Regions from separate parts of the Frankia sp. Hr75.2 genome, predicted to be linked through region 3. Evidence: predicted binding sites of a transcription regulator. Region 3 holds the regulator's gene; each other region holds the start of a gene.
The links. Region 3 encodes LexA, which represses DNA repair genes until DNA is damaged. Its sites were predicted from a motif close to CGAACNNNNGTTCG; they were not measured.
Positions count from the first base shown of each region.

Region 1: a site for LexA is predicted at 1,933-1,946, ahead of AC559T_RS05305 (DUF222 domain-containing protein). Genes of this name have one in related genera too.
Region 2: a site for LexA is predicted at 1,429-1,442, ahead of ruvC (crossover junction endodeoxyribonuclease RuvC). Genes of this name have one in related genera too.

Region 1 is NZ_CASGGV010000044.1:109,692-112,962, forward strand. It holds gene AC559T_RS05300 (acyl-CoA carboxylase subunit beta) at 1-1,021, shown strand, start outside; gene AC559T_RS05305 (DUF222 domain-containing protein) at 1,256-1,765, opposite strand; gene AC559T_RS05310 (MFS transporter) at 2,114-3,271, shown strand, end outside.
Region 2 is NZ_CASGGV010000288.1:139,071-142,341, reverse strand. It holds gene ruvB (Holliday junction branch migration DNA helicase RuvB) at 1-137, opposite strand, end outside; gene ruvA (Holliday junction branch migration protein RuvA) at 169-873, opposite strand; gene ruvC (crossover junction endodeoxyribonuclease RuvC) at 870-1,406, opposite strand; gene AC559T_RS20775 (YebC/PmpR family DNA-binding transcriptional regulator) at 1,522-2,277, opposite strand; gene pdxT (pyridoxal 5'-phosphate synthase glutaminase subunit PdxT) at 2,274-2,885, opposite strand; gene pdxS (pyridoxal 5'-phosphate synthase lyase subunit PdxS) at 2,882-3,271, opposite strand, start outside.
Region 3 is NZ_CASGGV010000303.1:32,247-35,517, reverse strand. It holds gene hflX (GTPase HflX) at 1-911, shown strand, start outside; gene lexA (transcriptional repressor LexA) at 1,027-1,779, opposite strand; gene AC559T_RS25120 (LysM peptidoglycan-binding domain-containing protein) at 2,701-2,946, shown strand.

The sequences.
Region 1 (3,271 bases), on a different contig from region 3:
CGGGGCCGCGGCCGGCGGCGCCGCCTACGGCCCGGCGCTCACCGACCTGGTCATCACCGGGCCCGACGCGAAGGTCTTCGTCACCGGCCCGGACGTCGTCCGCTCGGTGACCGGCGAGGAGTGCACGGCCGACAGCCTCGGCGGCCCCGAGGTCCACTCGACCCGCAGCGGAGTCGTCCACCTCGCCTGCGACACCGACGACGCCGCGTTCGACCGGACCCGCGCGATCACCGCGCTGCTGGCCGACCAGGGCTCCGTCGGCCACGTCGCCGAGCGTGAGCTCGGCGATCTGCTGCCGGAGAACCCCCGCCGCGCCTACGACGTGCGACCGCTCGTCGCCGGCCTGCTCGACGACGAGGTCGTCGAGCTGCACCCCAAGTGGGCTCGCAACATCGTCACGGCCCTCGGCCGCCTCGGCGGGCGGACGGTCGGCGTGGTGGCGAACAACCCGCTGCGCCGCGGTGGCTGCCTCGACGCGCTCTCGGCGGAGAAGGCCTCGCGGTTCGTGCGGATGTGCGACTCGTTCGGGGTCCCGCTCGTGGTGCTCGTCGACGTCCCCGGCTACCTGCCCGGCGTGGGCCAGGAGTGGGAGGGTGTGGTCCGGCGCGGCGCGAAACTGCTCTACGCCTTCTCCGAGTGCACCGTGCCCCGGGTCACCGTCGTCACCCGCAAGGCCTACGGCGGCGCGTACATCGCGATGAACGCCCGCTGCCTGGGCGCGACCGCGGTCTACGCGTGGCCGACCGCGCAGCTCGCGGTCATGGGGGCGGAGGCCGCGGTCGGCATCCTGCACCGCCGGCAGCTGGCCGAGGTGCCCGCCCAGCGCCGCCCGGACGTGATGGCCGAACTGGCCGAGGAGCACGTCCGCACCGTCGGCGGGATCGACCGCGCGGTGGAGCTGGGCGTGGTGGACGCGGTCGTCACACCCGCGACGACCCGCGGGGCGGTCGCGGCCGCGCTCGCCGACGCGGTCGCCGCGGCCCGGGTGGACAAGAACGTTCACGGCAACATCCCTCTGTAGTTCCTCCCGCTCCGCCCGGCCCGCCGGCCGGGGCGCCGGCCCTCGACGGCTCCGGCCCTCGACGGTGCTGGACTTCAGCGGCGCTGGACTTCGAGACGTGGCGGCCGGGCGAGTCTCTGGACTCCCCCGGCCGCCACGTCTCATCTCGGGGCTGTCGCCCTCCGGCCCGTGCTCCCGGGCCTCGCCACCGGACGCCGTCGCGGCCCACCGGGCCCGCCCGGCGCAGTGGGCCCGTCACGACCCAGGGGGCTCAGACCCGCCCGGGAGACGTGGGCTCTCCGACTCGGCCAGGCGGATCCACGTCCGGACGACGTTGCCCATCTGACGGGGGTTCATCCACAGGGCCGCGCGGGCGAAGATCGGGTCGGCGCTGCGCGCGAGCTCGCCGCGCGCGGCCTCCAGCGCGGGGGCGATGGCGCGGACGTGGTCGAAGCTGATCGTGCCCGTCCGGAAGGCCTCCGCGGTCACCGGCAGGGATCGCAGCGCGCGCGCCACCGTAAGCGCCGAGGTCGTCGTGGGGTGGACAAGCCTGCACTCCCGGCGCAGCCAGGCGGCCGCCGACCGGGCACCGTCGAGGTTCCACAGCTCGCGCCGGTCGAACTCCGCGAGCAGACGGACCCAGCAGGCGTCGGTGGCGTCGACGAGCCGGCGCACGTCCATCACCAGCAGGGCGAGCTCGGCGTCCGGCACCTCTCCGGGATCCACGGCCGCCAGCCGGGCCACCTGCGCGTCGAGATCCTTCACAGCCGCCTCCTTGTCCGACACCCGCACTCCACTCACTGAACGCCCCGTGTGCGGCGCCACCCCACGCGCCCGCCACCTCCGCAGGCCCTGCCGACGGGGCCTGCCCTACCGGCGGCCCCTGCCCCGCCTGCGGGCAGCGCCTGCCCACCCGGCCACACCGAGACTGTCGAACACATGTTCGAATGCTAGGGCATCATCACCCGGCCACCAAGCCGCGGCCCGGATACATGACCGATCCGCGACCCCGAGCCACCCTGCTCCACCCTCGTTCCCACCCGCCCACGAAATACTTAGCTGCGCGAAATAAATATCGGCCGGGGCGTGTTGTGAACCTCGGAGGTGCACCGCATGAGTCGTTCGGACCAGGTCACGTCGAGGACGAGCGCAGGAGGCGCGGAGGAGGCAGGCACCCGGGCGCTGTCGTCCACAGGCACCTTCGCCGCCCTACAGGTACCGAACTTCCGCCTCTTCCTCGGCGGTCAGGTGGTCTCGCTCTGCGGGACCTGGATGCAGATGATCGCCCTGGGCTGGCTGGTGCTGTCGCTCGGCGCGTCCGGCACCGAACTCGGGCTCGTCACCGCGGCCCAGTTCCTGCCCGTGCTGCTGTTCGGCGCCTACGGCGGGCTGATCGCCGACCGCTCGAACACCCGCAGGCTCCTGATCACCACCCAGATCATTCTCGGTTCCCTCGCCGTCCTGCTCGGCGTCCTGGACCTGACGGGCACGGCCCAGCTGTGGATGGTCGCCGCCGTCGCGGCGGCGATCGGGATGACCAGCGCGGTGGACAACCCGGCGCGGCAGAGCTTCGTCCAGGAGATGGTGGGGTCGGAGTTCCTGCCCAACGCCGTCACGCTGAACTCGGTGACCATGAACGCGGCCCGGGTCGTCGGGCCGGGCATCGCCGGCATCCTCATCAGCCTGGTCGGCACCAGCGGCTGTTTCCTGCTGAACGGCGCCTCGTTCGTCGCCGTGGTCATCGCGCTGCAGCGGATCGACACCGCGGCGCTGGTGCGCCGACGTCCCGTGCCGCGGGCACCGGGGCAGGTGCGCTCCGGGCTCGCCTACGCGATGCGGACGCCGAGCCTGCGGATCCCGCTGCTCATGATGGCCGTGATCGGAGCGTTGTCCTACGAGTTCCAGGTCGTGCTGCCGCTCGTGGCACGTGAGACCTTTGACGGGTCGGCCGCGACGTACAGCCTTCTCACCGGCGCGATGGGTGCGGGGGCCGTGGCCGGTGGCCTGGTCGTCGCCCGGCACCGGCGGGTGGGGATCCCGGCCCTGACGGTCACCTCCGGGGTGTTCGGCGTGGTCACCCTGGTAGCAGCCGCGGCCCCGGTGCTGGCGCTGGAGGTCGCCGCGCTCGTGGTGGTCGGCGCGGCGAGCGTCGCGTTCATCTCCACCGGCAACGCGACCGTGCAACTCTCCGCGGCACCGGAGATGCGTGGCCGGGTGATGGCCCTGTGGTCGGTGGCGTTCCTCGGCTCGACCCCGGTCGGCGGCCCGATC
Region 2 (3,271 bases), on a different contig from region 3:
CCCTCGAGCATGATCGAAAGCTGCTCCCGCACCTTGCGCTGGCCGACGAACTCGTCCAGGTTCTTCGGGCGCAGGCCGGCCTCGAACGCCTGCTCCTCGGGGGCCGCCGCCGCCGAGACCAGGCCCTCGCCGCTCACGGCGACCTCCAGGGCGTCGTCATCCGGGGCGTCATCGCGGCCGCAGCACGGCGAGGCTCGCCCGCAGCAGCGCCGCGGGGTCGACCGGACCGGCGGGGTCCGCGCCGCCCGCCGCGCCGTCACCCGTCACGCCGTCACCGCCGTCGGTCACGGCCGCACCGTCGCCGGGGCCGTGCAGCGCCGTCCGAGCCGCAACCACCGCGTCCAGCGCCTCCTTCGCGGAGTAACCGAGGCCGACCAGCGCGTCCCGGACCTGCTCGCCCGCGGCGCCGAGACGCGGATCCGCGGCGGCCGGCGGCGGCGCCGCGGCGCGCGGCGGCGGGACCGGGGATGACGGCGGGCCGAGCCTGTCCCGCAGGTCGAGCACGATGCGCTGGGCGCTCTTGCGGCCGATGCCCGGCACCTTGGTGAGCGTGGCCAGGTCCTCCTCCGCGACAGCCCGACGGATGACGTCCGGGCTGTGCACGCCGAGGACAGCCTGGGCGAGCCTGGGCCCCACCCCGGCCGCGCCCTGCAGGATCTCGAAGACGTCCCGCTCGTCGGCGTCGCGGAACCCGTACAGCGTCAGCTCGGTCTCCCGGACGACGAGGGTCGTCGCCAACCGCGCGCGCTCGCCGACCCGCAGCCGGGCCAGCGTCGACGGCGTGCACCACACCAGGACGCCGACGCCGCCGACGTCGACGACCGCCGAGCCGGGCGAGAGCACCTCCACCGTGCCGCTGACCGACGCGATCATCGCCGGCCACCCGGCACGCCCGGGCTCCGCGCGGGGGTCGCGGCGCGCATCCGGGCCAGTGCCGGCCCGCGCCACAGATGGCACAGGGCCAGGGCGAGCGCGTCGGCGGCGTCCGCCGGGCGCGGCGCCTCCGGAAGATCCAGCAGCTTCGTCACCATGAACCCCACCTGGGCCTTGTCCGCGCGCCCGCTGCCGGTGACGGCGGCCTTGACCTCGCTCGGCGTGTACAGACCGATCGGCAGCCCGCGCCGGGCCGCGGCGACGATGGCCACCGCGCCGGCCTGCGCGGTGCCCATCACCGTGCGCACGTTGGCCTGGCTGAAAACCTTCTCGACCGCGACCGCGTCCGGGCGGACCCGGTCCAGCCACTCGTCCACGCCCTCGAAGACGGCCCGCAGCCGGTCGGCCACCTCGTCCGAGGCAGGCGTGCGCACCACGCCGACCTCGACCAGGCTGGCCCGGCGGCCGGGGCCGCCGTCGACCACCCCGAGGCCGCAGCGGGTCAGCCCCGGGTCGACTCCGAGTACACGCACCGAGCCCTCCCGACCACACTGACGAACATCCGTTCGATCCTAGTGGCCGGGGCAACACCGACATCCACGACACGCCGAACAGGCGACCGCCCGGCAGTACCCGGACGGCGCGGGCTCAGCTGGAGACGAGCTCCATCACGTCGTCGGAGATGTCCGCGTTGAACCAGACGTTCTGGACGTCGTCGAGATCCTCGAGCGCCTCGACCAGCTTGAGGACCTTCCGGGCCGGCTCCGCGTCGAGCGGGACGCTCACCGAGGGCAGCCAGGAGATGTCCGCCGAGGCGACCGTCAGGTCGGCCTCCGCCGCCGCCACCCGCACGGCGTGCAGGTCGGTGGCCTCGGAGACGACCTCGAACGCCTCCCCGACGTCGTTGACCTCCTCCGCCCCGGCGTCCAGCACGGCCAGGAGGATGTCGTCCTCGGTGAGGTCGGGCGTCTTGTCGATCAGGATGACGCCCTTGCGGTTGAACAGGTACGACACCGAGCCCGGGTCGGCCGGGGTGCCGCCGTTGCGGGTGATCGCGACCCGGACGTCGGAGGCGGCCCGGTTGCGGTTGTCGGTGAGGCACTCGACGAGCACGGCGACCCCGCTCGGCCCGTAGGCCTCGTAGGTGACCGACTCGTAGCTCACCCCGCCGGCGAGTTCGCCGGAGCCCCGCTTGATGGCCCGGTCGATGTTGTCGTTCGGCACCGACTGGGACTTCGCCTTGGCGATCGCGTCCGCCAGCGTCGGGTTGCCGGCCGGGTCGCCGCCGCCCGTCTTGGCCGCGACCTCGACGGTCTTGACCAGCTTGGCGAACAGCTTGCCCCGGCGTGCGTCGACGACCGCCTTCTTGTGCTTGGTGGTCGCCCACTTGGAGTGACCGCTCATGACCTGCCCCTCTTGAGCCCGAGCTCGGATCGGACGATCTCCACGAACAGCCGGTGCACCCGGATGTCCCCCGTCAGTTCAGGATGGAACGACGTGGCCAGCAGCGGCCCCTGCCGGACCGCGACCGGCCGGTCGGCGACCCGGGCCAGTACCTCGACGCCGTCCCCCGCCTTTTCTACCCACGGTGCCCGGATGAAGACGGCGTGCACCGCCGGCCCGTCGACGCCGTCCACCACCAGGTCGGTCTCGAACGACTCCACCTGGCGGCCGAATGCGTTGCGCCGGACGACCACGTCGAGCCCACCGATGAGCGGCTGGCCCGGGCGGCCGTCGATCACGTCCTGCGCGAGCAGGATCATGCCCGCGCACGAGCCGAACACCGGCAGACCACCGGCCACGGCGGCCCGCAGCGGTTCGAGCAGGTCGAACACGCGCAGCAACCGCCCGATCGTAGTGGACTCGCCACCGGGCAGGACCAGGCCGTCCAGCTCGGCGAGCTCACCGGCCCGGCGCACCTCACCGGCGTCGGCTCCGGCCTCGCGCAGGGCGCGGACGTGCTCGCGCACATCGCCCTGCAGCGCCAGGACGCCGATCCGCGGGACGCTCACCAGCCGCGGGCGGCGAAGCGCGCCTCGGGCGGGAGCTCGCCGACGTTGATGCCGACCATGGCCTCACCGAGGCCGCGCGACACCTTCGCCAGCACGCCGGGGTCGTTGTACATGGTCGTGGCCTCGACGATCGCCCGGGCGCGCCGCGCCGGGTCGCCGGACTTGAAGATGCCGGAGCCGACGAACACGCCGTCCGCGCCGAGCTGCATCATCAGCGCCGCGTCGGCCGGGGTGGCGATGCCGCCCGCGGTGAACAGCACGACCGGCAGCCGGCCCAGCCGCGCGACCTCGGTGACCAGCTCCACCGGCGCACGCAGCTCCTTGGCCGCGGCGTAGAGCTCCTCGGACGGCAGCCCCGACAGCCGCGCGATCTCCGACCGGATCGT
Region 3 (3,271 bases):
AGGGCAAGGCGCAGGTCGAGCTCGCCCAGCTGCAGTACATGCTGCCGAGGCTGCGCGGCTGGGGTGAGTCGATGTCCCGGCAGGCCGCCAGCGGCGGCCGGGCGCCGATCGGTACCCGTGGCCCCGGTGAGACGAAGATCGAGACGGACCGTCGCCGGCTGCGCGCGCGCATCACCAAGCTGCGCCGAGAGCTCACCGGGATGGCCACCGTCCGGGCGACCAAGAGGTCGTCACGCCGCCGCGGTGCCGTTCCCGCCGTCGCGATCGCCGGCTACACCAACGCCGGCAAGTCGTCGCTGCTCAACCGACTGACCGGGGCGGGCGTACTGGTCGAGGACGCGCTGTTCGCGACCCTCGACCCGACGGTGCGCCGGGCCACGCTGCCCGACGGCCGGATCTTCACCCTGGCCGACACGGTCGGCTTCGTGCGCCACCTGCCGCACCAGATCGTCGAGGCGTTCCGCTCGACGCTCGAGGAGGTGGTGGACGCCGACCTCGTCCTGCACGTCGTCGACGGTTCGGCCCCGGACCCGATGGGGCAGATCTCGGCCGTGCGCGAGGTGCTCGCCGAGATCGACGCGGCCGGGGTGCCCGAGCTCATCGTGGTCAACAAGGTGGACGCGGTCGACCCGACCACGCTCGCCGTCCTGCGTCAGGCGGTGCCGGACGCCATCTTCGTCTCGGCGCGGTCCGGGGCGGGGCTGCAGGAGCTGGTGGAGGCGCTCTCGGCGCGGATACCGCACCCGGAGGTCGAGATGTCCCTGCTGGTGCCCTACACCCGGGGCGATCTCGTCTCCCGCATCCACCAGATCGGCGAGGTGCTTCGAGTTGAGCACACCGGCAAGGGCACCGAGGTCGCCGCGCGCGTGCCCGTGGGCCTGGCCGCCGAGCTGGAGCCGTTCCGCGCCTGACGGCCCTGCCTGAACACCAGCCCCGACGGAACACCGCGAGCTGAACACCGCACCGGTCAGACGCCTGACGTCTGACCGGTGCCTGGCCTGCCCGGTGCCGGCCGCGTGCCGGGGATCAGACCCGGCGCATCACCGCCACGATGCGGCCGAGGATGGTCGCGTCCTCGGCCGGGATGTCGGAGAAGGCCGGGTTCTCCGGCGCCAGCCACACCCGGCCGTCGCGCTGCCGGAACCGCTTGACCGTGGCCTCCCCATCGATCATCGCCGCGACGATCTCGCCGTTGTCCGCCACCGGCTGCTGCCGGACGACGACGAAGTCGCCGTCACAGATGGCGGCATTGATCATCGACTGGCCGACCACCTTGAGCAGGAACAGAGTTCCCTCGCCGACGATCTCCTTCGGCAGCGGGTAGACGTCCTCGATCGCCTGCTCGGCGAGGATCGGCCCACCGGCGGCGATCCGCCCCACCAGGGGGACGTAGGTGGGCGTGCCGGCCTCCAGCGCCGTGGTCTCGGCGGGTGCGCCGGCCGCCGCCGCGGCACCCGCGCGGGAACGCCCGCCGGCCTTCGCGCCGCCGATCGGAAGCACCTCCATCGCCCGCGGCCGGTTCGGGTCGCGCCGGAGGAACCCCTTCTCCTGCAGCACCTTGAGCTGGTGTGCCACGCTGCTGGTGCTGGTCAGGCCGACAGCCTCGCCGATCTCCCGGACGCTCGGCGGGTATCCACGCCGCTCCACCGCGGACCGGATGACCTCGAGCACCTTCTTCTGCCGCTGCGTCAGGCCCGAGGCGTCCGCGGGGCTGTCGGGAAAATCCCGGACGTTGCCACGGGTGTCACCTCGGCGGGTACCCCGTTCCTGGCTGGTCATCGCTTACCGCTCTCCTGTCGATGCTTCCGCGCGGCGGATGGTGCCACCGGCGGCTGCCAAGGACCGGGTGGTCGACGGCCCGGCTCCGCCAACACCCACCCGGTCGTTCCAATGCTTTGTCCGATTAGTAACTTTTGATCGGTTCGGCTGATCGGTTTGGCAGGGTCCTTCGTGCTCGGTTCATCTCGCACGATCGTCCACAACTGATCGTCCTTGACGGTAGTCGGCCGGTCGCCGAATCTCAAACGTCTGTTCGAGCGTGTCGGGGGAAGTGTGCGTGGCGGCCGTGTAAGAATCGCTCAGGCGTTCGATCGAACGAGTGTTCGCGCCTGGGAGGTTGGCATGACCGACGGTGGCGGTGCGGCCGGTGGGAATGCGTCAGTTCGGCGGGGTCACCCGGTGTCCCGCAGCTGCGCGCTGCGGCAGGGTGCGCAGGTCGCGACGGGTGCGCGGGGGGCACGCGGCGTGCGTGGAGCCGCGGTGGGCGGAGTCGCCGTCCGTGGCCGCGGGGTGCGGGGGGTGGCGGTGCGCGGCATGGGCCGCGTGCCGGTAGGGCGCCCGGTTCGCTCTCGTGGCGCCCGATGTGGTCTCTCGGGGGCTGCTCCGGCCGCCACGGTGCCGCCCGGTGAGTCCAGGCGGGGCGGTGAGCGGCGATCCGGGGCGTCCGTCATCGAGATGCCCGGCATGTGGTGGCGTGAGGCAGCCGTCGGGCTGGTCGCGGCCGGGTCGGCCGCCGCGGCGCCCGGGCCGCGTCCTGGGCCGAGTGGGCAGTCCCAGCCCCAGCGTCCCCGGCCTCAGCCCCACGCCCGGCCTGAGGCTCGACCTCGACCTCGGGCCGGGTCCCGGTCGCGGGCCGGTGGGCGGGGGAGGTCGGGTGCGCGGCCGCCGCTGCGGCTGACCAGGCGCGGCCGCATCGTCGTGGTGGCGCTGGCGAGCACGCTCCTCGGCCTTGTCTTCTCGTTGGTGCTGGTGACGGCGTCACAGGCGTTCACCGGCGTCCCGGTGAGCTACCGGACGCACGTCGTGCGGTCCGGGGAGACACTCTGGGAGATCGCCCACGAGGCCGCCCCCGAGGCCGACGCCCGCGACACCGTCCGCGGGCTCATGACCCTGAACGGCCTCGACACGGTGACGCTCATGCCCGGTCAGGAGCTCCGGCTCCCCTGACCCGGCTTTCCTGCTGCGGCCCCGACGCCCCGATAGCTCGGCGGCCCGGCATGCCCGGGGCTTTCGGTGCGTCAGGTGTTGCGGCTGCCCCACCGAGGGCACGTCCGGCTGGTGTCACCGCCTGTCGTGGCCCCGGCGCGGGCTGGCGAGAACACACCTGAGGACCACATGCGCCGGAGGGGCCGGTGTCGGATCTGTCGGGGGTGTGCGCTACGGTGGACACAACATCTTGTAGTTGCAGCACCGCAAGTCATCCACAGGTTGTTACACAGGTAATCCACAGGGCCTTGACCGTCTGTCCGCAGGGCCGCCGGTCGAGGTGACG